DNA from 3 places in the Bradyrhizobium sp. 1(2017) genome. Region 2 is predicted to be linked to each of the others. Evidence: riboswitches for the same ligand, from Rfam matches in the RefSeq annotation. Region 2 holds a riboswitch; each other region holds the start of a gene.

Region 1 (9,776 bases), 1.4 Mb from region 2:
ATGCGCCCCATCTCTATTCGCTCCGGCTCGCCAATGCATTTACGGCAGCAACCGTGATCGCGGAGCCGCCGAGGCGGCCCTCGACCGTCAGCGCCGGCACCGGCGGATCGGCCATCAGCGCGGCCTTGGATTCGGCAGCTCCAACGAAGCCGACGGGGCAGCCGATGATCGCTGCCGGCCGCGGACAGTCGCGGTCCTCCAGCATGTTCAGCAGGTGAAACAGCGCGGTCGGCGCGTTGCCGATCGCGACGATCGCGCCACCCAGATGCGGCCTCCAGAGCTCCAGCGCGGCGGCCGAACGCGTGTTGCGCATGGACTGCGCGAGGGCGGGAACGGCGGCGTCACCGAGCGTGCAGATCACGGCGTTGGCCGCGGGCAATCTCGCGCGCGTAATTCCCTCCGAAACCATGCGCGCGTCGCACAGGATCGGCGCCCCCTTCTGCAAGGCCGCGCGTGCAGCGGCCGCCATGCCCGGCGTGAAGCGGATATGCGCCTCGAGGCCGACCATGCCGGCGGCGTGGATCATCCGCACCACCACCTGTTCCTCCTCGGGCGAAAAGCGGGCAAGATCCGCCTCGGCGCGGATGGTCGCGAAGGATTGCCGGTAGATCGCCGCGCCGTCGGTCTCGTAAATATGCGGCATCAGTGTCCTCCGACCAGGATGGAGGGATCGCTGACGATGTCGGCGCCGTTCAGGCCGCGCAAGGCAGGCTCGTCGCGCGTCGAGCCGCCGCGGACGAGATCGAAGCCGGCGCCGGTCGCAACCAGCGTCACCGCGGCGGTGCCGGAATGCGCGCAGCCCTTGGCGCAGCCGGAGACGTGAAGTCGCGTGTCGGGCGCGATGCGCGGGGCGAGCGCGGCGGCAAGCGCGCGCGTGTCGGCATGGGCTTCGCGGCAGCGCGGCGCGCCGCTACAGGCAATGACGCGCAGCGCGGGATCATGAGGCTCAGTGATGAGACCCGCCCCGTTCGGCATCGCACGCTTGCCTTCGCTGAGAACCATCCGCCACGGCGTCATGCGCAGGGCGTGTCCGCAACCGGCGAATTGATGCAGGGTCGAGTGCAGCATCTGACCGAACGCGACCCCGACCATCGCGCCTTGCGGATAATGTCCAGGCCGCAGCGCGGCCATCACAGGGGCCGGCTCGGTCTCTCCGCGCAAGGTTCCGGGCAATGCCGCACCGGAAGCGATGTGCGCCGCCATGCGCCCTCGCCCACCCGTGATGCCGCCGGACGTGATGAACCAGTTTGCGAGCGCGAGCGCAGTCGGCACGGCGCCGCCACGCCCGACGGAACGGCCGAGCCTCGCACCGTCGGCGCGCACCAGGAGCCGGCCACTGCGATCGCGCTCGATGCGCACGTCGGCGGAATCGCCGGCCAGCACGCGCGACCTGCCGTCATCAATGGCAAAGCCGAATTTTGTCGGAAGTGCGAGCGCGCTATTGGCAAGCGCCTCCTCGAGCTCGGCCGCGAGCGCCTGCGTCTCGTCGCCGGGGCTCCAGAACGGCGTCACCAGGATGTTGCGGCGCGTTTCCGTCTCCGGGTCAGGATCGAGTAATGTCAGCCGCGCGAGGCCGTCGAGCAGCGGCCGGTGGCTCTGATCGCTGACACCCCTGATCTGGAGATTGGCGCGGCTCGTGACGTCGATCAGGCCATTGCCGTGCCGATCGGCGAGTTCCGCAAGGCCGGCGATCTGCGCTGCCTCGAGCCGCCCACCGAACGGGCGCACGCGGACCACGAGCCCGTCGCCCGATTGCATCGGCCGCAGCGCGCCGGGACACCAGCCCTTGACCACCGACGCGCTCATGATGCCTCCCGCAGCGCAGCCGCGATCGAATTGCGGCGCGTTCGCCAGAGCGAGGCCTCATGCAGGCGGGTGAAGCATGTCTCCATCGCAGCAAGCGCCGCCGGGTTTTCGCGCGCCATGAAGGCGCGGACATCGTCATTGCCGAGCGTCGCATCGTAGTAGAGATCGAACAGATGCGGCGGCACGGCGTCGGCCAGATGCGCGAAGGCGGCCATGTGCTCGAGCGTTGCGGTGATCTCGGCCGCCCCGCGAAAACCGTGGCGCAGCATGCCGGCGATCCAGGCCGGGTTGGCTGCACGGGCCCGGACCACGCGCGAGATTTCCTCGGTCAATGTGCGCGCGTGCGGCTGGTCGGGGCGTGTCGTGTCGAGGTGATAGAGCGCCGGCCCTGCCGCACCGAGATGCGCCGCTGCGGCCGCAATACCGGCTTCATGCGCGGCATAGTCGGCGGCGAGCAAGAGATCCGTTTCCGGCAGGTCCTGTACATGGACGAACGCGTCAGCGGATGCGAGCCGCTGTTCGATGCCGGCGCGATCCGGCTGCAACGCGCCATCCGCCTGGAATGCCCAGGACGATGCCGACAGCCAGGCTTCGCCGGCGGCATCACGCGTCTCGGGTGTGAAGGCATCGGGGATTGCCGACAGGCCGACGCCGTATTGTCCGGGCCGCGGCGCGAACACGCGGGAAGCACGGTGACGATAGGGGTTTTCGTCGCCCTCGTCCTCGCGGCTCGCGAGCGCCTCGGCGGCGGCTTCAAACAATTGCGCCAGGCCGGAAAATACGTCGCGGAACAGGCCGGAAACGCGCAGCGTGACGTCGATGCGGGGGCGGCCGAGCTCGGCCGGCGCGATGATGTCGTAGCCGGTGACGCGCCCGGCGGCGTGATCCCAGCGCGGCGCAAGGCCGGCCAGATGCAGCGCCATCGCGAACTCCTCGCCCGCGGTGCGCATCGTTGCCGAGCCCCAGAGGTCGACGACGAGGCCCTTGGGCCAATCGCCATGATCCTGCAAGTGCCGGCGGAGCAGCTCTTCGGCGAGCCTGATGCCCTGCGCATGCGCCGATGGCGTCGGCACCGCGCGCGGATCGACGGCAAAGAGATTGCGGCCGGTCGGCAGCACGTCCTGCCGCCCGCGATAGGGCGAGCCCGACGGCCCCGGCGCAATGCGCCGGCCTGCGAGCGCGGCGTGCAGCGCATCGCGCTCCGCTTCGCCGCAGGCGCCGCGGCCGAACACGTGCAGGCCATCGCCGAACTGGCTCTCCTTGAGATCGCAGACGAAACGGTCGATTCGCGGGATCGCTTCGGCGGGCGCTGCCGATGCATCGAGGCCAAGATCATTTTCGAGGCCTGCCGCACGCGCCTCGTCGCGGATCGCTGCGATCAAGCGCTGGCGGCGCGCGGGATCAAGTCCGTCGGCGGTCGAATATTCGTCGAGCAGGCGTTCGAGCCGGCGCAACCCCTCCGGCACGACGGACGCCGCAAGCGGCGGCGGCAGGTGGCCGATAGTGACGGCCGAGATACGCCGTTTGGCCTGCGCGGCCTCGCCGGGATCGTTAACGATGAAGGGATAGATGACGGGGAGATCGCCGATCAGGGCCTCCGGCCAGCAGCCCGACGACAGCGCCACGGATTTGCCGGGCAGCCATTCCAGCGTGCCATGCGCCCCCATGTGCACGACGGCATCGCTGCCTTGCTCTCGGAGCCACAGATAGAACGCGACATAGGAGTGGCGCGGCGTGCGCGCGAGATCGTGATAGTCGGTATCGCGCGCGGACGTATCGCCGCGCTCGGGCTGGACCGCGACGATCGACTTGCCGCACGCGACAGCGGCGAAGTGGAACGCGCCGTCGCGGCAGCTCGGATCATTCTCCGGCGCGCCCCAGGCCTGCGCGAGATCGTCCTGCAGGGATTGCGGCAGGCGCGAAAGCGCTGCGCGATAATCGGCCACGCTCCAGGTCAAACACTGCTTCAGCAGCGCTTCGCCGAGCGCATCGACCGGCGCAACATCGAAGCCGGCCTCCGCGAGATCGGACGCCAAGGCTTCTACCGACGCCAGCGCATCGAGCCCCACCGCATGCGCGATCTGGTGCGGCCGGCCCGGATAATTCGGGAGCACGAGCGCCAGTCGCTTTTCGCTGGCCGGCGTCTCCGCAAGACGGCGCCAGGCCGCCACGCGCGCGGCAACGGCGCTCACGCGCTCCTCATCGGGCCTGTGCGCCAGATGCGAGAACTGCAGCTCGGGATCGCGCTCCGCAGCGGATTTGAAGCTCACAACGCCCGCGAACAGGCGGCCATCGACCTCGGGCAGCACCACATGCATCGCGAGATCACCGGGCGACAGGCCGCGCAGCGACTCCGCCCAATCCTCGCGCCGCGCCGTCGAGAGCGCGACCTGGAACACCGGACAGGACGCGGCATCGAACGGCGTCGTGCCGTCATCGCCCAGGCCCGAGAACGCGGTCGCGTTGACGATCGCCGCCGCAGGATTTTGCGCAAGATGCGCGCGCAGCCAATCGGCAACGCCCGGAGCCTTCAGCGAGGTGACGAACACGCCATAGGCGTCAAATCCCTTCTCGAGCAGCGCGGCGATCAGGGCATCGATCGGGCCGGTGTCGGCAGCGGTGAGATAGGAACGATAGAACGTCACCAGCGCGCGCGGTTTCCCCTCGCCGCCCACCGGCGCAGCAATGACACTGCGCGCCGGATCATAAAATCCCATCTCGGGCACGATCATTTCACCGACGACCGGCCCCGCATAGAGACCCGAGGCCAGCGCGAGCTGCGCAATCGCCGCCTGCGCGGCGACCGGACCGCCGGTGTCGCAGAGCACCTTGAGCCGGCGCAGTGTCGAGACCGGCAAGGTCGAATACGCATCGAGCCGCGTGTCATCGCGGCCGTCCGCCGGCAACACGGCCAGCACGATGTTGCGATCCTTCGCAAGTTGCTGCAGGGCCGCGAGCCCGTACGCCCAGTAGGACTCACCGCCGATCAGCCGCACCAGAATGCCGCGCGCCTGCGACAGCGTGCGCTCGATATAGGTGTCGACCGAGAGCGGATGACGGAGCTCTGCGAGGTTGGCGAGCCGCAGCGACGGCAGGCCGCGCCGGCCGCGCCGCCAGCCGGCCGCGAACGCGGCAAGGTCGGAATCCGAATACGAGAGCACCACGAGATCGGCCGGGTCCTGGCCGATGTCTCTTGGCGTCGCGGTCTCCTCGAGACCGCGGCTCTCGCGGAAGACGACGTGCATCAGACACCGAGTCCCGCTTTGATCGCGCCCTCGTCGATATCGCCGTGCTCGCCGATCACGACGAGCTTCGACTGCCTGACACCTGCGCCCCAGGGCTTGTCGAACTGATGGCGCACACGCTCGCCGACCGCCTGCAGCAACAGGCGCATCGGCTTGCCTGCGACGGCAATATAGCCCTTGGCCCGCAGCACGTTCTGCTCGCGCGCCAGCTTCTGGACCGATGCGACCAGCGCGTCGATGTCGGCCACTTCGGGCAGGTCGATCACGACCGAGGCGAAATCGTCGTGCTCGTGCTCCTCCTCGCCGTCATGATGGGAGGGACGCGCCGCGAGATCGTTCTCCGCGGCAGCACCGAGACCGAGGATGACGCGCGCATCGACCGCACCGTCAGTGACGGGCAGCATCGGCACTCGGCGCGGCATCTCGGCGGTGATCGCGGCCTTGGCCGCTTCGATTCCCGCCGTGCCCGCAAGATCGGCCTTGGTCAGCAGCACGATGTCGGCGCAGGCGATCTGGTCCTCGAACACTTCGGACAGAGGCGTCTCGTGATCGAGGTTCTCGTCCGCCGCGCGCTGCGCTTCCACCGCGGCGGGATCGGGCGCGAAGCGGCCGGCCGCGACGGCTTCGGCATCGGCCAGCGCGATCACGCCGTCGACGGTGATGCGCGAACGGATCTCTGGCCAGTCGAACGCCTTCAGGAGCGGTTTTGGCAACGCCAGGCCCGAGGTCTCGATCAGGATATGATCGGGCCGCACCGGGCGCGCCAGGAGCTGCTCCATGGTCGGAATGAAATCGTCGGCGACCGTGCAGCAGATGCAGCCATTGGCGAGCTCGACGATGTTCTCCTCCGGACAATTGGCGTCGGCGCAGGACTTCAGGATCTCGCCATCGACCCCCTCGCTGCCGAACTCGTTGACGAGCACGGCGAGCTTCTTGCCGCCCGGATTGGCGAGCAGATGCTGGATCAGCGTCGTCTTGCCGGAGCCGAGGAAACCGGTGACCACCGTGACGGGGACTTTTGCGAGCGAGTTCATTCGGCGGCCTCCGGCACGACGGCAATGGGGGGAATGCGGGCAAGCGATTGCTTGCGGAAGATTTCCGGGCGGCTGCGCCAGGGCACGAGGCCATCGGGTGCGGCCGCGTAGGCCGCCGCGCCCGCGACGACATCATGCGCATTCGCATCCGACAGGCGGCCGTAGACATAGGACCAGCGGCCGGGCGCGCTGAGCGCGACCGAACAGCCCTGGCTGCAGGCCGACAGACATTCGACGGGAACCACTTGGACGCCGTCGGGCACGCCGGCGTCGAGGATCGCACCATGCAAGCGCTTGCCGGGCGTCGTCTCGCCCTCGCCAAGCGTCTGGCCGGCGCGGCAGGTAATGCAGACGTGAAGTGTGACCGTCATCGCCCCTTCCAGAATAAACAGCGGGAAGCGAAGAGGCGCACGGACCGTTTTTTGGAGGCCCGTTTCCCCGTCGCGGAACACCCCGTCCGCCGGTCCAAAATCGTCCGCGCTGGCAGGTCTCCCGGCTTGCGGAGCAGGGTTTTGCCCTTCGATCCCCACCTTCCCGATTCCCTTTTGGGAGTCAGTGGCTTCGGGCATCTCTCCGGTCACGGTCGCGGGGGCGGCTGCATTTTGGACCCAAATCTTGCCGATTCGGACCCTATCGCATTCCCTCTTCGCCTGTCATAGGACAGGAACCAACGCCGGCCCACCATTTGCCGCCGGCCGCCACTTGTCAAGCCGAAGGACCGGGACCGATGACACCTGAACCGGAGACCCAAACGGGCGAGGAAAGCGACGCCCGCCACACCCAAAAAATGGCGAAGAAGAAGGCCGCGCGCGACAAGATCATGGCGACCAAGAGCGGCGAAAAAGGCCTCATCATCGTCCACACGGGCGCCGGCAAGGGCAAGTCCTCCTCGGCCTTCGGCATGATCGTTCGCTGTGTCGCCCATGGCTTTCCCTGCGCGGTCGTGCAGTTCATCAAGGGCGCCTGGGATACCGGCGAGCGGCGCCTGCTCACCGGCCATTTCGGCGACCTCTGCCAGTTCCACGCCATGGGCGAAGGCTTCACCTGGGAGACGCAGGACCGCGCGCGCGACATCGCCGCCGCCCGCGCCGGCTGGGAGAAGGCCAAGGAGCTGATCCGCGATTCGAGCCTGCGCATGGTCGTGCTCGACGAGATCAACATCGCACTGCGCTACGACTATCTCGACATCGCCGAAGTGGTCGAATTCCTGACGACGCAGAAGCCTGAGATGACGCATGTCGTCCTCACCGGGCGCAACGCCAAGGACGAGCTGATCGAGATCGCCGATCTCGTCACCGAGATGACGCTGGTGAAGCATCCCTTCCGCTCCGGCATCAAGGGGCAGGCGGGCGTCGAGTTCTGACGGCACCAAGTTTCTGAAAACACCATGGCGCGCGCATTGATGATCCAGGGGGCCGGCTCGGACGTGGGCAAGTCGCTCATCGTCGCCGGTCTCGCGCGCGCTTTCACGCGGCGCGGCCTGCCCGTGCTCCCGTTCAAGCCGCAGAACATGTCGAACAACGCGGCTGTCACCGTCGATGGCGGCGAGATCGGCCGCGCCCAGGCGCTGCAGGCGCTCGCCGCCGGCGTCGAGCCGCACACCGACATGAACCCGGTGCTGCTCAAACCCGAGACAGATGTCGGCGCGCAGGTTGTCGTGCATGGAAAGCGCATCGCCACCGCGCGGGCGCGCGACTATGCGGCGATGAAGCCGTCACTGATGGGCGCGGTGCTGGAAAGTTTCGAGCGCCTGAAGGCGCGCGCCGATCTCGTGCTGGTCGAGGGCGCCGGCAGTCCGGCCGAGGTGAATTTGCGCAAGGCCGACATCGCCAATATGGGCTTCGCGCGCAAGGCGGACGTTCCGGTCGTGCTGGTCGGCGACATCGACCGCGGCGGCGTCATTGCCCAGCTCGTCGGCATCAAGACGGTGATCGATCCTGACGATGCCGCGATGATCCAGGGTTTTGTCATCAACAAGTTTCGCGGCGATCCCACGCTGTTCGACGACGGCTACAGGCTGATCGCGCAGAAGACCGAATGGCGCGGCCTGGGCGTCTTGCCCTGGTTCGCACGCGCCGGCGAGCTGCCGGCCGAGGATGCGCTGGGCCTGAGCGACGCGCGCAAGCCGGGCCAGTGCAAGATCGCCTGCCTTGCGCTGTCGCGGATCGCCAATTTCGACGATCTCGATCCGCTCAAGCTCGAGGCCGGCGTCGATCTCGTCATGGTGCGTCCGGGCGATGCCATTCCCGGCGACGTGCGCCTCGTCATCATCCCCGGCTCCAAATCCACCCGCGGCGACCTCGCCTTCCTGCGCGCGCAGGGCTGGGACATCGACCTCATCGCGCATCACCGCAGGGGCGGCCATGTGCTCGGCCTCTGCGGCGGCTATCAGATGCTCGGGCGCAGCGTCGCCGACCCCGATGGGATCGAGGGCCCTGCGGGCGACACGCCGGGCCTCGGGCTGCTGGATGTGACAACGGTGATGAGCCCGCAGAAGACGCTGACGCGCGTTGCGGCCGTGCATGCAGCGACCGGGCAACCTATCCAGGCCTACGAAATCCACATCGGCCGCACCAATGGGCCGGATCGCGCGCGGCCATTTGCGACCGTGGATGGCGAGCCGGAAGGCGCGATCTCGGGCGACGGGCGCGTGCAGGGCAGCTATTTGCACGGCGTATTCACGTCGGATGATTTCCGCAAGGCGTTCTTGGCCAAGCTCGACATCCCCGCAGGCGACGAGCCCTATCATGCCAGGGTCGAGAGTGCGCTCGACGCCCTCGCCGATCACATCGAAAAGCATCTCGACGTTGACGGTCTGCTCGCGCTAGCGCGCTAGGGCTTCGGCAAGGCGAATCCATTCGGATTCGCTGCCGGGAAGGCCGAGGCGTAGCCATGTCGGTTCTCGCCCGAACACGCGCGACCAGATTTGACCACGCGCGAGCTTCTCCTGCGCGGCAAGTGCATCCGGAGTTTCGTAGAGACGGAACAGCGGCGCGCCACCAACGAGCGTCCATCCCTGACCGCACGCCATCTCATCGAGACGTACACAATCGCGAACAAGCCGCGCGGATGTGGTCTCGGCCCAGGCATCATCGCGCAAGGCGCGACAGCCGATTTCGATTGCCGCGCCCGACACCGGCCATGGACCCGACATCGCCGCGAGCTTGCCGACGTCGGCCGCATTTCCGATCGCGAAGCCAAGGCGAAGGCCGGCAAGACCGTAAAACTTTCCGAATGAGCGCAGCACCAGCAGCCCCGGCCGATCCGCTTCGGACGCAAGCGACAGCTGCGGAACCGCATCGGCGAAGCTCTCGTCGATGACGAGACGGTTAACACGCGGCAAAAGCGCAAGCAGATCCTCCGGCGTAAACGTCCGGCCATCGGGATTGTTGGGATTGACGACGATCGCCAGGTCCGCGCCCGCCAGCGCGTCCAGCCCGGAGACCTCCTGGACGTCCCAGCCCGCGGCCGACAGCACCCCCGCATATTCATTGTAGGTCGGTGCGAGGATGCGCACGCGGCCGGGCGCCGCCAGTTGCGGCAGCAATTGAATGGCAGCCTGCGCACCTCCCATCGCGACGATCGGCGCGCTCGTGCGGTAGGCGTGCCGCGCGGCCTGATGCAGCGCCTCGATCTCGGCGCGCGACGGCAACGCGCTCCAAGCGCGGCCGTTCACCTCGCCGACCGTGTA
Region 2 (9,776 bases):
AACAAGTTCGTGGAAAGGTCCCGGTCGAGTTTGCAGATCTTGGCGATCAAATCCTCAAGAATATCGCGCGTCCGATACGTGCCTATGCGGTGGGCCCGAACGGGAACCACATCATCGACGGGGTTGTCCAGTTGCCGTCTTCTGCCCCACACCTTTCGCTCGTGGTGCTACCGTTCGCGAACATCGGCGGCGATCCCGAACAGGAGTATTTCGTAGATGGTGTGACCGAGAGCCTGACCACGGATCTGTCACGCATCAATGGCGCGTTCGTGATTGCGCGCAACACAGCGTTCACGTTCAAAGGCAAGGCCGTGGATGTAAGGAAGCTAGGACGCGAGCTGAACGTTCGCTATGTGCTCGAAGGCTCGGTGCAGCGCGGTGACAATCGCTTGCGGGTGAATGCGCAGTTGATTGATGCCGAAACCAGCAACCACCTTTGGGCCGAGCGCTTCGACAAGCCCATTGCCGACCTCTTCGAAATGCAGGATGAAATCGTATCGAGGCTCGCCAACGCGCTCGATGCAGAACTTATTGCCGCCGAGGCCCGCCGAGGGGAGTGTTCACTGCGTCCAGACGCGATGGACTTGGTGTTCCAAGGCAGCAGCTGGTTCAACAAGGGGCAGACACCCGATTGCCTGATACGTGCACGCGGCTTTTTCGAGAAGGCCCTCGTGCTCGATCCCGGAAATATCGAGGCCATGGTCGGTTTGGCACGGGTCAATACCTCACTAGGGGCTTCCTTTATGACCGATGACTACTCAGCGCGGCTTGCTGCGGCGGAGACAACCATAATGAGGGTGCTATCCCTCGCACCAAACCACGCTTTGGCTCACGTGACTTTGGGCAACACGCAAATATTCACGAAACGCGGAGCCCAAGGCATCGCGGAGTGCCAGCAGGCTTTGGCGCTGGATCGCAATTTGGCCCGCGCTCATGCTCTCATCGGCCTTGCCAAGTTCTTCCTCGGTCGAGGCGCAGAAACGGAAACTCACATCAACGAGGCTTTCCGCCTTTCCCCGCGCGATACCTATACCGCTCGTTGGATGGCCTATGTCGGTCTTGCCAAGGCGCAGCTCGGTGCAGATGACGAAGCGGTCATCTGGATGCGTCGGGGCCTCGACGCAAATCGAAACCATTCGTTCGCGCATTTCCCTCTCGGAGCAGCGCTTGCGTGGATTGGCGAACTCGACCAGGCGCGCGCCACGGTACAAGCGGGACTGGCGCTCGATCCGAGCTTCACCATCTGTCGGTTTCGCGCTCACGTACCGAGCGACAATCCGGTTTTTCTTGCTGTCCACGAACGCCTCGTTGAGGGAATGCGGCTGGCCGGCGTGCCGGAAGGGTAGCGTTCATCATGTCAGACCCTACGGAAGTCAGCCGACGCCTCGTGGCCGGCCGGATTTTTTGCTTGAAGCCGTAACGGGCGCACGAGAGCAAGCTTGTCGCACAGCCCCGGCGCAGCCGCTCCCTTACGCCATCGTGCCGTCGATCGAGCGGCGGATCACCCGCTGCACTTCCGCATTCGACAGAAACAGATCGTGGTTGATGATGCCCCAGCCTTCTTGCGAGGCATCGACCACGCGCACGCCGAGTCGCGCGATGACGGCCTTCTCGGCGGCGCCGACCCTGGTCATTCCACCTGCGATTTGTCCGGACAGCGCGAGGGCGCGATCGTTCGTCGAAGCAATCACGACGATCTTGCCGGCAAGCGGGCCGATGCGGTGGATCGCCGACGTGAACACGTCCATGTCGATGTCGGGCGAGGCAAACACGACCGCGCCAATCTTGCTCGTCACGGTGTCGCCGTATCGTGCATGGAGCTGACGCAGGCTTTCGAGCGTCAGCATGGTTCCCATGCTGTGCGCGACGATATGTACGCGGCCGGCGCTTGGCGCCGACACGAGCGCGGAGAGCACGCGTTCGAAATCGTCGCGAGACCACATCGCGCTGTCGCGGTCGTAGGCATAGTCGAACAATCCGGCCTTGGATGGCCAGGAGAACGCCATGGTCCGGCCGCGGAACTTTATCCCATCGGAGAGGTGGGCAGCATCCAGCACCGCCGTCTCGAATGTCTGCTTGAAGCCGTGCACATAGATCAGCACGTCTCCGCTGCCGGCCTGCGCAGCGAGATCGCCAGCGTCGGCCGACACCGGTTCCACCCGATCGAGGCGCCAATCGCCGAGCCCAACCGAGGCGAGAGAAAGACGGCTCTCGTCCGGCGCCACGAGTTTCGCCCGCGCGACCGTCATGGTGGTCGCGCGCTCTGGTCCAAACCAGGGTTTGGCACGGGCGCCGCTGACGGGCTTGCGCGTGGTGGTGACGAGCACTGTGGGTTCAACGGAGAGGGACGAGGCGTCATAGCGTGCACCGGTCGCACCCAGGCCGGCGCATCCGCCGAGTGCGAGGGCACTCCCGGCCGACGCAAATCCACCGAGGAAAGCGCGGCGCGAAATGGAATGACCGGAGTCGCGTTGCTGAAGACGTCGGACGATCACACGGAACCCTTGGGAACTTTGCCCACCGTAAGCCGCCCCGTCTAGCTCCCTGAATGACAATGGAGGCGAGAAGACGGCGAAGCCCCCTTCGTGATCACGTCGCGGCGTTCGCCTGCGTCCGGAACCCGCGCCGAAACCCGTAGAACTTGGCCTTGCGGGTTTGCCTCAACGACGCAGATAGCGCCAGCCGACAACGACACCGCTCACCGAGACAATGGTCCCAAGGATCGACAGCAGCCACACCACGATGTCCCAGGCCGGGCGATACATCAGCAGCAACCGGAAATCGAAACTGTGCAGGGCGTTGAACAGCCAGCGATACGTGCGCCGGCTGCTGTCCACGCGGCCAATGATGTCACCCGTGACTGGGCTGATGTGAAACCATGTTTTCGCGTCATCATCGAACACTGCACGCAGTACCGGCAATTCGCGGTCGTGATGATGTGCATACCAATAGGAATCGTATTCCCCGAGGACGAGCCGCTCCGCGAGGCGAGCTTGCGGCAGCAATTTTGTTGCGGCGGTCCAAAGCCGATCCTGCGGGAGCGTCGTGATTTGGCCCGACGTCACCTCCAGCGGCGTCTGCGTGCCGTCACGCGATGCGGCGATCATCATCGGGCTGCCATCAAGCCAGACGAAGCGCGCTTCGACGACGCCCGATTGCGGCGTCGGCAGCGTCGTCGCAATCGTCGGCGCATCATGGCCGGCATAGCGCTGCATCACCTCGCGCGTCGCGTTGCGGCTTGCGAAATACTCGCCGGGATTGAGCGAAAGCCAACCGGAGAACGTCCAGGTCAGCACGAAGATGCCGGCGATCAGGCCGGTGACGTGGTGCCAAGCCATCCAGCCGCGATAGGGCGTGATCCTGCCGCTCGCATAGCGACGCTTTAGCCGCACGCGAAGGATGCCGATCCAGATGCCTGTGACGCCGATGATCAGGCAGATACCGGAGATCCAAAGTACGACGAGCCGCCACAACGGCCCGTCCTTGCGCAAAACGGTCGGATAGATCCAGTGCGGGATCGAGCCGAGCCAGTTCCAGACGCGCTCGGTGCGGTTGGTGTCGAGCGCGATCTCGCCGGAGCGTGAGGAGACATAGAGCTTGGTACCGTCGTTGTCGCCCAGCCCAATGAGATAAAGCGGTCGCAGCGGATCGTACCGGGCCGTAACGCTCCATTGGTCGCGATCGATAATGTCTTCGAGTTGCGGTGTTCTGCTCGCGGGATGATGTTGCGCGACTGCGAGCGCCTGCTGTTCGGAAACACCCGTGATGACGCGGCCATCGGCTGCGGAGATGGCTTGCCGCTTGCCGTCCCAGCCGGTCATCCGATACACCGGCTCGTCGGCCAGCATGGAAAGCCGGAGATCGCGCGGATAGCGCGTGGCGCCTGCCGCCTTCATCGCGTCGTCCGGCGAGAGCCTCACCTTCTCCCATTGAATAGCAGGAAGTGCTGCCAGCCTTTCCTTGTCGGAGAGGCCGGGAAAAGCGACATACATCATCACCACGCCGGAAATGAACCACATGGCGAAGAACAGGCAGGTGACGATGCCGACCCAGCGGTGGCCGATGTACAGCCATCGCCGGAGTGCGCGTTTCAGCGCGCGTGCCACGCTCAGAACTTCACGTTGACGGCGAGCTGCGCCGTGCGTGGCATGCCGAGCAGCCACTGAGTGGTGCCGCCCGACGTCGTGTAGACCTCATCGAAAAGGTTGTAGACGCGGAACGACACGGTGGTGTTGGGATCGGGCCTCCATTGCACACCGGCATTGACGATGTTGTAGGCCGGGCGTGTCACCGTGTTCGCATTGTCCGCGTAGGTTTTGCCGACGATCTGGACGCCCGCGTTGGCCGACCAGTTCGGGGCGAAGGCCCAGGTCGCCCAGATATTGGAGACGTGCTGCGGCACATTGACGGGTACGTTGCCGGCATAGTTCACGCTGCCGCCGCCGACCGCCTGCACGAAGTCGTCATACTTCGCGCGCAGCAAGGCTGTATTGGCGTCGATACGCCAGCCGTAATCGAGCAGGAAACCCACTGATGCTTCGACACCGCGTGACGATTGCTGGCCGACCTGGACGGTCAACGACGGAATGTTGGGATCGCGCGCCAGCAGGTTGTTCTTCACGATCTCGTAGCCGGCCAAGGTCCATTCGCCGCGGCCGCCCCAGAATGATTGCTTGACGCCGATCTCGATCTGTCTGCCGGTGGCGAGGTCGAAGTTCTTGTTTGCGGAGGACAGGGAGATCAGCCCTCCGACCGGATCGACCGCGGTGGCATACTGGCCATAGAAAGCGAGATCCCTGACCGGTGTGTAGACCGCACCTGCGCGCCAGGTTGTCGAGGAGAACGACTTCTCGAAGCTGTTGGCGGGCGAAACATAGTCGGTGCGCGTGATCGTCGGTTCGTCCTGACGTATGCCGGCAATCAAGGACAGTTGCTCGGTGACCGACAGCCTGTTCTCGGCAAACAGCGCGTATTGATTGGTCACGCTGCCGTAGCCGGGAACCGTGGCGTTCGGGCTGTTGAATGCGCCTGGGATGAAATTGAACGGATTGACGGACGACGAGCCCCCATAGGGCGAATTGTTGGTGTGGGCAAAGTTGATGCTGTTGACGTCGAAGCCTGCAAGGAACTCATTGGCCATGCCAAGGACATGCCCGCGGAATTTCGCGTCCATGCGATTGCCGACCTGCTGCTGATCGTGAAAAATCTCGATGTAGCTGGTTCGGTTGACCAGGCCGGTGGCAGGAATATAGGCGTAGCTTTCGACGTCCTTCCAGTGCCGCTTGGAGTTCAAATAGTAAAGCGTGTTCTGAATCGAAATTCCATCGGCGACCTGCCAATCGGTCTTCACCTGGTTCCAGCTATCCTGATAGCGGATGTGGCTGTCGCTGACGTTGTAGTTCTTGAAGCGTAGAGATTCATCGAGCCTGCCGTTGATCAGCGGCGTGCCGAAGTAGCGGGACGGGTTGCGGTCACCATAGTCCGTGGACAGCGTCCACGTGACGTCTTCGTTCTGCCTGACCTGAACCACGGCATGAAGCGCGACATTCGAGGTGTCGTCACGATCGACCCAGCCGTCGGACATGTTGCCGGAGGCGGTGATGCGGTATGCGACGTCCTTGCTGACCGGACCGCCGCTGTCTACAGCAATGCGTCGCGTCATGTTCGTGTCCAGCGAGACCTCGGCCTGGTTGCGAGGGACCCACAATGGCAGTTTCGAAACGATGTTGATGGCGCCGCCCACCGCGCCCGCGCCATACATCACCGACGCAGGACCGTGTAGCACCTCAATGCGCTCGGTCGACCACGTGTCGAACGGAAAGGTCACCGTACCGGCGCCGATATAGAGCTGGGTGCCGTCATACAGCGTCATCACGGAGCCGAGACCGGTGAAGCCGCGGGTATTGAAAGAGACGCCGCCATTGCCCGGCGCCGGGCTCGCGGTGAAGCCGGTGGCATTTTGCGTGACCGCGTCGAGAATGTTCTGCTGGCCACGTTCGGAGATGGTCTCGGCGGAGATCACCTCGACACTGGCCGGAGTCTGCAGCCGCGTCAGGCCGAGCCGGCTGCCGGCCGTGCTCGCGCCGGTGAGGTTGAGCGTCGGTGCGGCGAAGACAGGACCAGTCGGCGCGGCAACTTGTGTATTGGTAGTCACGTTGCGCTGCTGGCGCGACCGCGCGGCGCGGGCGGCAGCAGAGCTGCGTTGGGTGCTGCGGGCATTCGGCGGCCTCGCCGGTGGCTGCACCACCACGGGGGCGAGCGTCTGGACCGGCGTTTGGGACTGTGCCCAGCCGTCGGTCGATAACACGAGGCAGGAGAATGCAACTGAACGGAGCAACGCGCGGCGGCGCCGTGGCGCGAAGATTATACGGGAGATCATCAATAGGCTCGCGATAACGTGGCACGTCACCGCGAACGCAGTCTGGCCGCTTCCTCAGGAGGAAGACAACTCAACACCCACCAGGACACCCCGCCCAATGTGCTCGCGTGTGACCACGACTGACGGCAGGTCTCCTGGCTCGCGGGTCGTTGCCTGTCGCCGCCTTCCCAGGCCCGCAGGCCCAGTGGCATTTGGCGAAGGCTCACCGCTTACAGTTGCGGGGGCAGCCACGGCGTTGGGGGATCCCCGCACCGTATTCCCTATTGATCTCCCGAAGGAGAACCGTCGCAGTCACCCTAGTTTTATTTGCAAAGCGCTGTCAACTGGCTCTCCCGAGACAGTTCAGCGCCTCGCACCGTCATCGGCGATGCGGGGATCCTCCACCGCACGTCGGCGAAACACCCCAATCCTGTGTCAAGCCTTTTCGTTGAAAATATTCCACTTTACCGAAATTCGGATTTATCGTATGTGTTGCCCATCCCAGACCACCAAAGGGGCGGTCGTACGTCGTCACGAACGCGGGCTGGGATTGCGGTGGACGCGGGCGGCGCTAAGGCGGGTCAGTTGCGTGCAGGGCGAGATGAACCTCGTGAGCATGGCACGTCCCGCGAAGACGGACGGCGCCCGTGCCCTGCGAAGCCTCTTGGCAAAGCAGGGTCGTCCGCGTACGGCGAAACCGTGTGGTCCTGGCCGTCGTTGCTACGGTCAAGCCCTGGCGAAGGCGTCATCGCGTCAACCGGCGCGCTGCCGTGCATTTCGTTGGGGTGAGGGAGGCCAGAAGGAACTCGGCTCCCGGGAGAGCGCGGCATAGGCCGTCAAACCATCGCGCAGGGAAGGCCTGGTCTTGGCTGCCCTGTGTCTCCCCTGTGCACTGCGCGTGCATTCGTTCAGCGCAGGGGTCTTATGGGTGCCAGCCGGTGCCCGGTCTTCCCTGCGCCCTTTTTTTCGAGAGGGTGTGAAGAGCACAGCTCGGGCAGAACATGCCGCGAGAACGCGTTCGCGTTTGTGATCTGCCTGCCAAATGATCTTCCGTACGAGCATGATGCATCGGCCTCGGCGGAGGTGGTCGTTCCCTTCAGAATCTGCCTTGATACGAATTCAGCGCGGAGGATAGTTGAATGAGCGGTTTGGTGATCTCTGGCGGCCGGGTGGTGGATCCCGCCAGCGGGATGGATGCCATCGGCGACGTGGCGGTGGTGGACGGCAAGATCGCGGCGGTCGGCTCCTCGCTCGGCGGCGCGGAGCGGGTGATCGACGCCACCGGCCTCGTGGTCGCGCCCGGCTTCATCGATCTGCACGCGCATGGCCAGTCGGTCCCGGCCGACCGCATGCAGGCGTTCGACGGCGTCACGACCACGCTCGATCTCGAGGCCGGGGTGCTGCCGGTCGCGTCCTGGTATGAGCGCCAGGCGCGGAAGGGCCGCGTGCTGAACTACGGCGCTGCCGCCAATTGGGCGTTTGCGCGCATCGGCGCAATGACGGGCTCCAATGCGGAGAGCTCGCTGGAGGCATTCGGCAATGCCATGCGCGACCGCCGCTGGATCGAGAACGTCGCGACCGATGCGGAGGTCGCCGGCATTCTCGAGCGCCTGTCACGCGGCCTCAACGAAGGCGGCATCGGGATCGGCATCTTGAACGCCTACGCGCCCGGCGCCGGCGTGCAGGAGCTGACCGCGGTCTGCCAGCTCGCCGCGAAGCAGGACGTGCCGACCTTCACCCACGTCGCCTTCATGTCGCGCATCGATCCCGAAAGCGCGGCGGAAGCCTATATCCGCCTGATCGGTTATGCCGGCGCCACCGGCGCACACATGCACATCTGCCATTTCAATTCGTCGAGCAAGACCGACGTGGAGCGTTGCCGCGTGCTGATCGCGAAGGCGCAGGCGCAGGGCCTGCCCATCACGGTCGAGGCCTATCCTTACGGCACCGGCTCGACCGTGCTGGCGGCGGCGTTCTTCAGCGATCCCGAGTTCGTGGAGCGCAACGGCACCGGCTATGATTCCGTGCAGCGGGTGACCGACGGCCATCGCTTCCGCGACCGCGAGGAGCTGTTGAAGGCGCAGGCCGATGAGCCGTCCTCGCTGGTGCTCTGGCACATCCTCGACACCGAGAACAACGCGCATCACCGCGACCTGCTCGACATGTCGGTGCTCTATCCCGGTGGCGCGATCGCGTCCGACGCCATGCCGTGGACGACGTCGGACGGCAAGACCTACACCGGCGACGCCTGGCCGCTGCCTGACGATGCCACCTCGCATCCACGCTCGGCCGGCTGCTTCACGAAGTTCATCCGCGAATGGGTGCGCGAGCGCAAGACCGTGTCGCTGCTCGAAGGCGTGCGTAAATGCGCGCTGATCCCCGCAGAAATCCTGTCGCAAAGCACGCCCGCGATGCGCGCCAAGGGGCGGCTTGCCAAGGATGCGGATGCCGACATCGTCGTGTTCGACTACGAGAAGCTCTCGGACCGTGCGACCTTCACGGCGATGAATCGGCCCTCCGAAGGCGTGCGGCATCTGATCGTCAGTGGTCAGCCGTTGATCCGTGACGGCGTGCTTGACGCAGCCGCGCGGCCGGGAAGGCCGGTGCGCCGCCCCGTCGTCGGGGGCTGATCCATGCCGGTCCCCATTCTCCTGGTGACGGGCTTTCTGGGGGCGGGCAAGACCACGGTGGTCAACCATCTCTTGGCCAACGCCGAGGGGCGGCGCATCGCCGCCATCGTCAACGATTTCGGCGCGATCAACATCGATGCGGAACTGATCGCCGGGGCCAGCGACGGTGTGGTCAGTCTCGCCAATGGCTGCATCTGCTGCTCGCTCGAAGGCGATCTCTTGCGCACGCTCTCGACCCTGCTGCGGCGCGATCCGAAGCCGGAGCACATCGTCATCGAAACCAGCGGCGTCGCCGATCCCGCCGACATCGTGCGCAACCTGATGGATCCCGTGATCCTGCGCGAAGCGCCGCTGGAGACGGTGGTCTGCGTGATGGACGCGACTGCACCACCGGCCGCGCTCGAGGATGCACTCCAGCGTTCGCAACTCCGCGTCGCCGACATCGTGGCGTTGAGCAAGCTGGATCTGGCGGACGCGGGCGCAGGTGTCCGGATGCGCGAGGCAATCCGCGCGCAGCGCGTGCCTGCCGTGGTTGTCGATGCGAAGCACGGCGAGATTCCCGCCGCGCTGCTGTTTCCCGCGACTATCGATCGGGCGCCCGCGCCGCGCGAGATCGCGCCGCGACGGCCGGCGGAAGAGCGCTTCGAGGCGCTGAGCTGGACGTCGGAGCAGCCGCTCTCGCTGCCGCGCTTGCAACAGGCCATCGGCCGCCTTGCGCCAAAACTCGCGCGCGCCAAGGGCCTGTTCGAGACGGTCGAGCAGCCCGGCCGCATGATGGTGTTTCAGTT
Region 3 (9,776 bases), 1.4 Mb from region 2:
AAGGTCGCGACGATGCGACGGAGGATGTAGGAGAGCATCTGGCTTCAGCGCGCGATCATGCGGACTTCGACACCCCCCAGAAGAACGGCAGCGGCCCCTTGGCGATGCCCGAAATGTTCTTGCGCCAGGCCGTGTAGGTCAGGAAGAAACCGGTCGGCGCATAGACGACGTCGTCGAGCGCGGCCTTGTTGAGGCGACCGACCGCGGCCTTCTCCTCGTCGAGGCTCTTGGCCTCGAACCAGGATGTCACCTCCTTCTCGGTGCCGGCGCTGGTGGGCCAGCCGAACCAGGCCTTGTCGCCATTGGCGCGAATGGCGGTGTAGGAGGCAGGCGTGATGCAATCGGCGCCGGCGTGCCAGCTGTGGAACATGTTCCAGCCACCCTGTCCCGGCGGCGTCTTTGCGGCGCGGCGGGAGCCGACCGTGCCCCAATCGGTGGCGATGAAGTCGACATTCATGCCGAGCTTCTTCAGGAGGTCCGCAGTGACGTCGCCCTGCGCCTTCGTGATCGGCTGGTCCTGCGCCACCAGACACGTCACCGGCTGACCGGAATAGCCGCTCTCGGCCAGCAGCTTCTTGGCGGCGTCGAAGTCGCGCTTGCCCTTCAGGATCTCGCCGCCCATCTCGCTGTAGAGCGGCGTGCCCGGCGTGAAGAAGCCGGGCAGCGACTTCCACAACGCGTCGTCGTCACCGACGATCGCGCGCATATAGTCTTCCTGGCTGAGCGCCATCAGCACCGCGCGCCGCGCCCGCACGTCGTTGAACGGCGCGAACAGGTGGTTCATGCGGAACGAGCCGATATTGCCGAGGGGATCGCCGATATCGACGCTGATGTTCTTGTTCTTCTTCAGCACGGGCACGAGATCGGCGATCGGGTTCTCCCACCAGTCGACCTCGCCGTTCTGCAATGCGGCCGCGGCGGTCGCCGGGTCCGGCATCACGATCCATTCCACGCGATCGACCATGATCTGCTTGCCGCCGGCGAGCCAGGATGCCTTCTCCTGCCGCGGGACGTAGTCGGCGAACTTCTCGAACACGGCCTTGGCGCCGGGCACCCACTCGCCCTTGGCGAACTTCATCGGACCCGAGCCGACATATTCGGTGATCTGCTTGAAGGGATCGGTCTTGGCGATGCGCTCGGGCATGATGAACGAGCACGGCGCGTTGTTCTTGGCCAGCGCGTAGAGCATTTTCGGGAAAGGCTGCTTCAAGACCCATTTGAAGGTGCGGTCGTCGACAGCGGTCAATTCCTGCTGGATCGGGATGATCATCAGGCCCATCGGATCGCGCGCGGCCCAGCGCGACAGGCTCGCAACGACGTCCTTGGCCAGCACCGGCTCGCCGTCGTGGAATTTGAGGCCCGGGCGCAGCTTGAACGTCCAGGTCTTGCCGTCGTCGGAGGTCTCCTCGGACTCGACCATCTGCCGCTGCGGCTGCAGCTGCGCGTCGATGCCGTAGAGCGTGTCCCAGACCATCGCGGCGGCATTGCGCACGACATATTGGGTGCCCCAGATCGGATCGAAATTGGCAAGGTTGGCCTGAGGCACGAAACGCAGCGTGCGCGCGGAAGCGCCTTGCGACAGCGCAGGCGCCGAGAGGCCGCCCGTCAACGCCAGACTGCTCGCGCCGGCCAGTCCCTTCAATACGGTCCTGCGATCCATGAAGTCCTCCCACTATTGCCGTGATGCCGGCCATCATTGGCCAAGGGCGGGTGAAACCAGAACCCATTGGCGTGCAAATGGTATGCCACTAATTCCGCCTTCGCCAGCGGGATTTGGCTGGGACGTCGCGCATCCTGGGAGACGTTGCCGTGATCAAACACGGCACATCGCTCTCGCGGCTTGTATTGCGGGAGTTTCGCTTCCTTCGGACCCTCATCACGGAGGGACGACGGATGCCCTTCCGGCACCTGCGAAGGGACTGGCGGGGCCACGATCACGGCCACCGGCAGCGTCGCAGGGAGGGTTAGCCTTTGCAGACTGCGCTGCGCACAGTCGCAAGGCTAACCCGCCCTGCACTCTTCTTGCGCGTTACGCGCTCGCCTGCGTGACGAACTTCGTGTTGAGATACCCCTCGATCGCCTCGAGGCCGCCTTCGGAACCGTAACCGGAATCCTTGATGCCGCCGAACGGCACTTCCGGCAGCGCGAGGCCGTGATGGTTGATCGAGACCATGCCGCTCTCGACGTCGGCGCCGATCGCCTGCATCGTCTTGGTCGAGGTCGTGTAGGCATAGGCCGCAAGGCCGTAAGGCAGGCGGTTCGCTTCCGCCACCACCTCGTCATAGCTGCGGAACGAGGTGATGGGCGCAAGAGGTCCGAACGGCTCCTCGTTCATGATGCGCGCATCGCGCGGCACGTCGGTCAGCACGGTCGGCTCGAAGAAGAAGCCTTCATTGCCGATCCGCTTGCCGCCGGCCTGCACCTTGGCGCCGCGCTGGACCGCGTCGGAGACGAAGCCCTCCATGGCGTCGACACGGCGCGGGTTCGCCAGCGGACCCATGCGGGTGTCCTTGTCGAGGCCATTGCCGACCTTCAGGCTCTTGGCGGCAGCGACGAACTTGTCGACGAAGGGCTGGTAGACGCTTTCATGCACCAGGAAGCGCGTCGGCGAGACGCAGACCTGGCCGGCGTTGCGGAACTTGTTGGCCGACAGGATTTTTGCGGCGTTGTCGAGATCGGCATCCGCGAACACGATCGCCGGCGCGTGGCCGCCGAGCTCCATGGTGACGCGCTTCATGTGCAGGCCGGCGAGCGCGGCCAGGTGCTTGCCGACCGCGGTCGAGCCGGTGAAGCTGATCTTGCGGATGATCGGATGCGGGATGAGATATTCGGACACTTCCGACGGCACGCCGAACACGAGCTGGACGACGCCCGGGGGAATGCCGGCGTCCGCATAGGCGCGCACCAGCTCCATGCAGCTCGCCGGCGTTTCTTCCGGGCCCTTGACGATGATCGAGCAGCCCGCAGCGAGCGCGGCCGAGATCTTGCGCACGGCCTGGTTGATCGGGAAATTCCACGGCGTGAAGGCCGCGACCGGGCCGACCGGCTCCTTGGTCACGAGCTGGGAGACATTGCCCATCCGCGGCGGCACGATGCGGCCATAGGCGCGGCGGGCTTCCTCGGAGAACCAGTCGATGAGGTCACCGGCCAGCATGGTCTCGCCTTGCGCTTCCACCACCGGCTTGCCCTGCTCCATCGTCATCACCGGCGCGATCTCGGCGGCGCGCGAGCGGATGATGTCGGCGGCCTTGCGCATCAGCTTGTAGCGGTCGAACGGCGACATCTTGCGCCAGACCTCGAAGCCGGATTTGGCGGCCACCAGCGCGCGGTCGAGATCGGCCTTCGAGGCGTGCGGGGTCTTGCCGATCGGCTGGCCGGTGGCGGGATTGAGGATGTCCTCCGACTTGCCGGACGTGCCGTCGGTCCACTCGCCGGCAATGAACATCTGAACTTTCGGGTACATCCTTGCTGTCTCCTGCATGATTTTCGGGCTTCGACGGGTCGGTGCCGCCGTTTCGGGCGAGCGCAGAGCTACACCGAAAGGCCGCCGGCGAAAAGGATCAATGATGCCGCCACAAGGCATTGCTGGTCTGCTGACCCGGTACCGGATCGAGCCGCAAATTGCGGCTCATTTCAGGCTGCCAGCGAGGATCGCAAGCGCCGCCAACCGATGACGATGCCGGTGACGGAGAACACCAGCCCGAGCGCACAGAGGCCGACGATCACGACATCACGCAGCCGCGGATGGGCCAGAAAAATCGGAAAATCAAGCGTGTGCAGCGCACCGTAGAGCCAACGATAAGCGCGCCGCGACGGGTCCAGTCTTTGCAGCACGCTGCCATCGGCGCCGTCGACATCGAACCAGAGGTCGCCACAGGCGGAGCGGTAGACCGGTGCACCCGGGATCACGGATCGCGCCGGATAGTCATCGTTGCCGGCGAGCAGCGACGGTGCGGTGCAGCCAGCGGCGAGGCGCGCCGTCAACGCCCCGATCTCGTGCACATCCAGGAATGCCGCCCCTCCGTCGCGAGGCGCACCTCCCGCGCTGATCAATGTCTGACCGTGCAGGCCGATCCGATCGCGCCGATAGATGTTACCGTTGAAGGCCAACCATTCGGCCTCGCGAGCCGAGGGAGATATTGGCTGCCGATCGAGCGATGCGGCCTCTCTCCAATCCGGCGCGGCGTTCATCACGCCGGCCTCCGTCGGGGTTAATTGCCCGCGCGAGAACAGTCGGCCGTGATCCATCGAGAGCCAGCCGCTGAAAATCCAGCTCAGCAGGAAGACCGCCGCCGCAAGGCCTATAAGATGATGCAGCGCATGCCAGCCCCGGTATGGCGAAGAGATCCGGCCTGCGCGCGGCTGGATCCGCACGATTCCGAGCACCGCACCGAGCAATGCTGCGATCAGCGCCAGCAGCGACAGCGTCCAGACCACCCGGTCCCACAGCGCCCAGTTGCGTCGCAAAACCGTCGGATAGATCCAGTGCAGCACGCTGCCGGCCCAATTCCACGCGCGTTCGCTACGCGTCGTATCAAGCACGATCTCGCCGGTCGGCGACGAGACATAGATCTCCGTTGCAGCGGCATCGCCGAGAGCAGCGCGAAACAACGGACGATGACGATCGAAACCGTTCGGCACGCTCCATTGGTCGTAGTTCGATCTCGCGACGATCGCAGCCCGTGCCACATCGAGCCCGCGCTGACGGGCATGACCTTCTGCGATGGCGAGTGCGACATCGGCGGACATCACGGCCGCATCCTGCCCGTCGGAAGCACGGACCGCGCGCGAGCCGGACAGGCCCGACACGATGTAGACAGCGCCATCGCTCCGCTGGATCAGCCGAACGCGCGTAGCATCCGCGATCCCGCTCGCCGCCACGGCGTCTGCGATCGAAATCCTGGTTTCGCCGCGATCCAGCGGCACGAGTCCGGCAAATCGCTCCGCTGCCGTCAGCGACGGAAACGGAACGAAGTGCATCACGATCCCGGTCGCGAACCACATCGCAAACAGCAGGCAGAACGCGATCCCGAGCCAGCGGTGCAACAGGACGATCGCGCTCAGCATGCGCTCAAGGCCTCACCATTTGAACGCCGCCGAGAGTTCGTAGGTGCGCGGCGCGCCCAGGAGGATCTGATCGGGATAGAACGGATCGCCCCAGATCGCGTAGCGCTTGTCGGTGATGTTGCGGACGCGGAACGTCAGGCGGGCCTTGTCGACCGCGTTGAACACCGTTCTGGGGATGTCGACGAAGGCATAGACGTCGGCCACCGTGTAGGCCTTCATCGTCACGACGTTGGCGTCGGTGTTGTAACGATCGCCGACGTGACGGCCGGTGATGCCGAGCTCCACCGGCCAGGGCGTGAAGAAGCGCCAGGACGCGCCGGCGTTCGCGACGATGCGCGGCACGTTCGGCGGCGTGTTGCCGGAGAACGAGCCGCCCACGAAATTATAGTCGGCATAGCGCGCGTCGACATAGGCGATGTTGCCCCACAGCCGCAACGGCTCGATCGGGCGGATGGCCGCCGCAAGCTCCACGCCCTTCGATTCCTGCCGCCCGGCGATGTTGAGCTGCATGCCGCCGGCCGCGGCGTAGACGTTCTTGCGCAGGATGTCATAGGCCGCGAACGACCACTCCGCCCGGTTGTCCCAGAACAGATGTTTGACACCGGTCTCATAGGTGCGCGCGGTGGTCAGGTCGAGCGGCTGGGTCGGCCCCAGCAGGAAGATGTTGTTCGCCGCGACGTCGGCGCCGGTGGCGTACTGGCTGTAGAAGGTCAGCCCGGGAATGGCATCCCAGGTGTAGCCGATCCGACCCGTCACCGGGGCCCAGTCATTCGTGAACGGGAAGCCCGCCTTCACCAGCCCGTTGACGTCGGTCGAATTGCGGTCGAGGCCGATATGCTCGACGCGCAGGCCGCCGACCAGCGCGAAGCTGCGTGTCAGCCTCAGCCGGTCCTCGAACGACAGCGCTTCGTTGTCGATGCGCGCGGTCTGCTGCTGCGTCGTGAGCAGGCCGTAAAACCCGCGGTTGGGATCGACCAGCGAAACGGAATCGCCGGGAAAGTTTGCCGCGCCGGGCCTGACGAAATCGAGATAGCTCGACGACAGCGTCGTCACTAGCCGGTTGTCGAAGCCTGCAATATTGCTGTCCCAGATCAGGTCGGTGATGTTGCCGACCAGACGCTGGCTGTGCGCGACATAGAAGCGCTCGCGATCGACCAGGTTCGTGGTGGAATTGAACGCCTCGATCTCGTTGTTGAACCACGAGCGTTCCGCGCCATAGCCATAGGCCTGGCTCTTCAGCGTGAGGTCCGGCGCCAGCTTCAGCTCGAAGCCGCCGCGCAGCCAGACCTCCTGTGCCACGTTGCGATTGTCGAGCACGTTGTAATTGGTGTTGAAGGTGCGGTCGTCGATGGTGACGGCACCGAGATTGGTTCCGTTGTAGTTGGAGACGTAGTTGCCGGAGACAATGCCGCTCGTCGCGTGCGCGCCGCTGTAGGCGATCGGCACCAGCGGCGCACCCCAATAGGCCTTGGAGCGGTCCTCCCGATACTCGATCGCGCCCCAGATCTTGAGGCTGTCGGAGACGCGATAGTTGAGCTGCCCGGAGACGTCGAACGTCTTGGTGTTGGTGTCGTCGGCAAAACCATTGAGTGAGGCGCGGCTGATGTCGAAGCGATAGTCCAAGCCCTGCACATTGGTACTGCCGCCCGAACCATAATGCGCGCGGAACGAGTTCAGCGAATCCCAGGAGAAATCCGCCTCGTTCCGGATCGGACCGGTGTACGGCTGTTTGGTGACGAGGTTGATCGCGCCGCCGGCGGCGCCTTCGCCCGACATCACCGAAGCCGGGCCTTTCACGAACTCCACGGCTTCCAGATTCGCGGTATCCGTGATCCGCGAGGTCATGTTCTGCGGGCCGATCTTGATGCCGTTGTAGAGCGTGTTGATCTGGCTGTTGGTGAAGCCGCGCATGGAGAAGGCCGCGGGCTCGGCCGGATTGTCGCCGGAGGTGACGCCGACCGCGCCCTGCGCCACCTCGGACACGGTGCGATAGCCCTGCTCGCGCATGGTCCGGGCCGAGATCACCTCGACGGTCGCGGGCGTCTCCTGCACCGTCAAGCCGAGGCGCGAGGCGCTTTCGGCGATCACATTGGTGTTGAGCGGCGTTTGCGCTGCATCGGTTGGAAAGACAGGCTTGGGCACTGCGGATGCGGCCGCCGGCCTGCGTGCAGCCGCACGGCGTGTGCTCTGCGCCTCCCGGCTGACTGGCCTCGCCTGCTTGCGGGATTGAGCGGGCGACACCTCGACGGGCGGCACGGGTTCGCGGGCCTGCTGCGCCAGCGCGGCAGGAACATCGGCGGCGGCCAGCGACGTAAGCGCCGCAGACGCGAGCAGGAATTTGCGTGGTCGTACACCCGGGATGGAAGGCACGGTTTAGGCCTCGGTATGACGTCAGTGGCACGTCACAGCGAACGAGGTCTCATCCTGGGCTTTTAAGCCGTCCGATGAAGCCGAATGTCTGTACTCCCCGACCGACACTTCGCGTGTGACCACGGCTGACGGCAGGTCTCCTGGCTCGCGGGTCGTGACCGCTTCGTCGCCTTCCCGGGACCGAGGACCCAGTGGCTTCCGACGAAGGATTCACCGCTTACAGTTGCGGGGGCAGCCGCGGCATTGGGGACAATGTCCCCGCACCGCATTCCCTTTTCATTCCCTCTCGGGAAAACCGTCGCGAGCATCTAGGATTACCGTCGAGATAGAGTCAATGTGCTAGTTGCGGCGCGATGGCCACAGTGGCCAACTTCCTTGGAGGCGAGCATGGAAGGCGAGACCTTCCTCTGGCTGATACGGCATGCGCCGGTCGACGGCATCAAAGGGACGATCCATGCGGCCGACGCGCCGGCCGATCTCGGCGATCCCAGGCCATTGCAGGCGCTGCGGCAGCACCTCCCGAAAGGCGCCGCGAGCTACGCCAGCCCGTCGCGGCGCACGGTCGAGACCGCGCGAGCGCTGGGACTTGCACCCGAGCTGATGCCCGAATTCAGCGAGCAGGATTTTGGCGAATGGACCGGCCGCCGGCATGACGACATCGCCGCGGAAGGCGACGAGGCCTACGCGCGGTTCTGGAGCGATCCGGCGCACGGGCGGCCGCCGGGCGGCGAGAGCTTTGAGGATCAGGTCGTGCGCGCCCGGCTGGGGCTCGCACGGGTCGGAGCTGGACCAGCAACGCTCGTCGTGCATTCCGGCACGATCCGCGCGGTGCTCTGCATCGCGCTCGATCTCACACCCGAAGCAGCGCTGCGCTTCGTGATCGATCCGCTGTCGCTGACCCGGATCGACCGGCTCGCCAGCGGCTGGCGTGTCGTGTCGGTCAATCAACGGATCAGCTAGGCCTGTCAGGCACATTGGCCTGCGCAAAGGTTGCCATGCCGTTGTGAAGGCTGCAGGCGAGCCTCACGAGGGGGAGCGCGACCGCCGCGCCCGATCCCTCGCCGAGCCTGAGATCGAGGCTGATCAGCGGCTGCACGTTGAGCGCGCGGAGCACCAGCCGATGTCCCTGCTCCGCCGACTGGTGCGACGGCAGCAGGAATGGCCGGCACGACGGGTTGATCCGCACCGCCGCCAGCGCTGCGACCGACACGATGAAGCCGTCGATCAATACGGGAATGCGCGCTTGCGCAGCCGCGATGATCGCGCCGCAGATCGCCGCGATCTCCAAACCGCCGACGGCACACAGGATCTGCTCCGGCGCCGCTCCCGCAATGCCATGGCGCGCGATCGCAGCGTCGATCACGCGCGCCTTGTGCGTGCGGCCGGCCGCATCGACACCGGTACCGCTGCCCGCGATCTCCTCGGCGTTGATGCCGAGCAGGCTTGCTGCAATCGCCGCCGCCGCCGTGGTGTTGCCGATGCCCATCTCTCCGAAGACAAGAAGATCGGGCTGATGGACCTCCGCGCGCGCGACCGCACGCCGACCGGTTTCGAAGGCGGATGCCAACTCGGCAGGTATGAGCGCGGCTTCGACGCTGAAATCGCGCGTGCCAGAGCGCGGCTTGTCGGTAACGACGCCCGCCATCTTTCCTTGCGCGAGCGTGCCGGCGTCGATCACCTCCAGGCTGGAGCCGAGCTCGCGCGCCAGCACCGAAATCGCGGCGCCGCCGGCGGCAAAATTCGCCATCATCGCGATGGTCACTTCTTGCGGATAGGCCGACACGCCCTGCGCGACGATGCCATGATCGCCGGCGAAGACGATGATCGGCACGCGCGCGGCACGTGGCTGCCCGGTCGCCTGAAGGCCGGCCAGTTCGATCGCGAGTTGCTCCAGCCGTCCGAGCGCACCGGTCGGCTTCGTCAGTTGCGCCTGCCGCGCAATCGCCGCCTCGCGATGGACGGCAGAGATCTCGGCGCACTTTTTGTAGACCCATTCGGGGAGCATGCTGCCTCGCTTACATCAGGCGCTTGAGAATGTAGCTGTCCATGATCCAGCCATGCCGCTCGCGCGCCTCTTGCCGCAGGGCGACGATGCGCGGGCCGACTTCGGCGAGCGGACCAGACATGATAACCTGATCCTGCATGCCGAGGTAAGCGCCCCACCAGATGTGGAGGCCGGCCGGATCGAGCGACTGGAACGCCGCGCCGCCGTCGAGCATGACCACCACGGTGTCGACGCCTTGCGGCCAGCCGCCTTCGCGCAGGCGACGGCCTGTCGTGACCAGGAACGGCTCGCCGATGTCGTTGAGCGGCAGCGCATGCGCCGCACACAGCGCCTG

Evidence for each region. A riboswitch is a leader RNA that binds a small molecule or an ion and turns the genes downstream of it on or off. The one in region 2 is predicted to bind cobalamin.
Region 1: another riboswitch for cobalamin. It lies ahead of HAP40_RS14135 (DUF1636 family protein); the one in region 2 lies ahead of HAP40_RS07955 (TonB-dependent receptor).
Region 3: another riboswitch for cobalamin. It lies ahead of HAP40_RS14220 (TonB-dependent receptor); the one in region 2 lies ahead of HAP40_RS07955 (TonB-dependent receptor).

What each region holds. Positions count from the first base shown of each region.
Region 1 covers NZ_CP050022.2:3,014,630-3,024,405, reverse strand. The annotation lists gene HAP40_RS14160 (precorrin-2 C(20)-methyltransferase) at 1-11, opposite strand, end outside; gene HAP40_RS14155 (precorrin-8X methylmutase) at 14-643, opposite strand; gene cobG (precorrin-3B synthase) at 643-1,806, opposite strand; gene cobN (cobaltochelatase subunit CobN) at 1,803-5,051, opposite strand; gene cobW (cobalamin biosynthesis protein CobW) at 5,051-6,085, opposite strand; gene HAP40_RS14135 (DUF1636 family protein) at 6,082-6,456, opposite strand; cobalamin riboswitch at 6,551-6,772, opposite strand; gene cobO (cob(I)yrinic acid a,c-diamide adenosyltransferase) at 6,813-7,448, shown strand; gene HAP40_RS14125 (cobyric acid synthase) at 7,473-8,921, shown strand; gene cobD (threonine-phosphate decarboxylase CobD) at 8,910-9,776, opposite strand, start outside.
Region 2 covers NZ_CP050022.2:1,643,799-1,653,574, forward strand. The annotation lists gene HAP40_RS07940 (adenylate/guanylate cyclase domain-containing protein) at 1-1,346, shown strand, start outside; gene HAP40_RS07945 (alpha/beta hydrolase) at 1,470-2,495, opposite strand; gene HAP40_RS07950 (PepSY domain-containing protein) at 2,661-4,106, opposite strand; gene HAP40_RS07955 (TonB-dependent receptor) at 4,109-6,379, opposite strand; cobalamin riboswitch at 6,487-6,681, opposite strand; gene HAP40_RS07960 (amidohydrolase family protein) at 7,498-8,988, shown strand; gene HAP40_RS07965 (CobW family GTP-binding protein) at 8,992-9,776, shown strand, end outside.
Region 3 covers NZ_CP050022.2:3,032,387-3,042,162, reverse strand. The annotation lists gene HAP40_RS14240 (ABC transporter permease) at 1-38, opposite strand, end outside; gene HAP40_RS14235 (ABC transporter substrate-binding protein) at 56-1,660, opposite strand; gene HAP40_RS14230 (NAD-dependent succinate-semialdehyde dehydrogenase) at 2,030-3,463, opposite strand; gene HAP40_RS14225 (PepSY domain-containing protein) at 3,634-5,067, opposite strand; gene HAP40_RS14220 (TonB-dependent receptor) at 5,080-7,437, opposite strand; cobalamin riboswitch at 7,551-7,752, opposite strand; gene HAP40_RS14215 (histidine phosphatase family protein) at 7,825-8,397, shown strand; gene cobT (nicotinate-nucleotide--dimethylbenzimidazole phosphoribosyltransferase) at 8,390-9,442, opposite strand; gene cobF (precorrin-6A synthase (deacetylating)) at 9,453-9,776, opposite strand, start outside.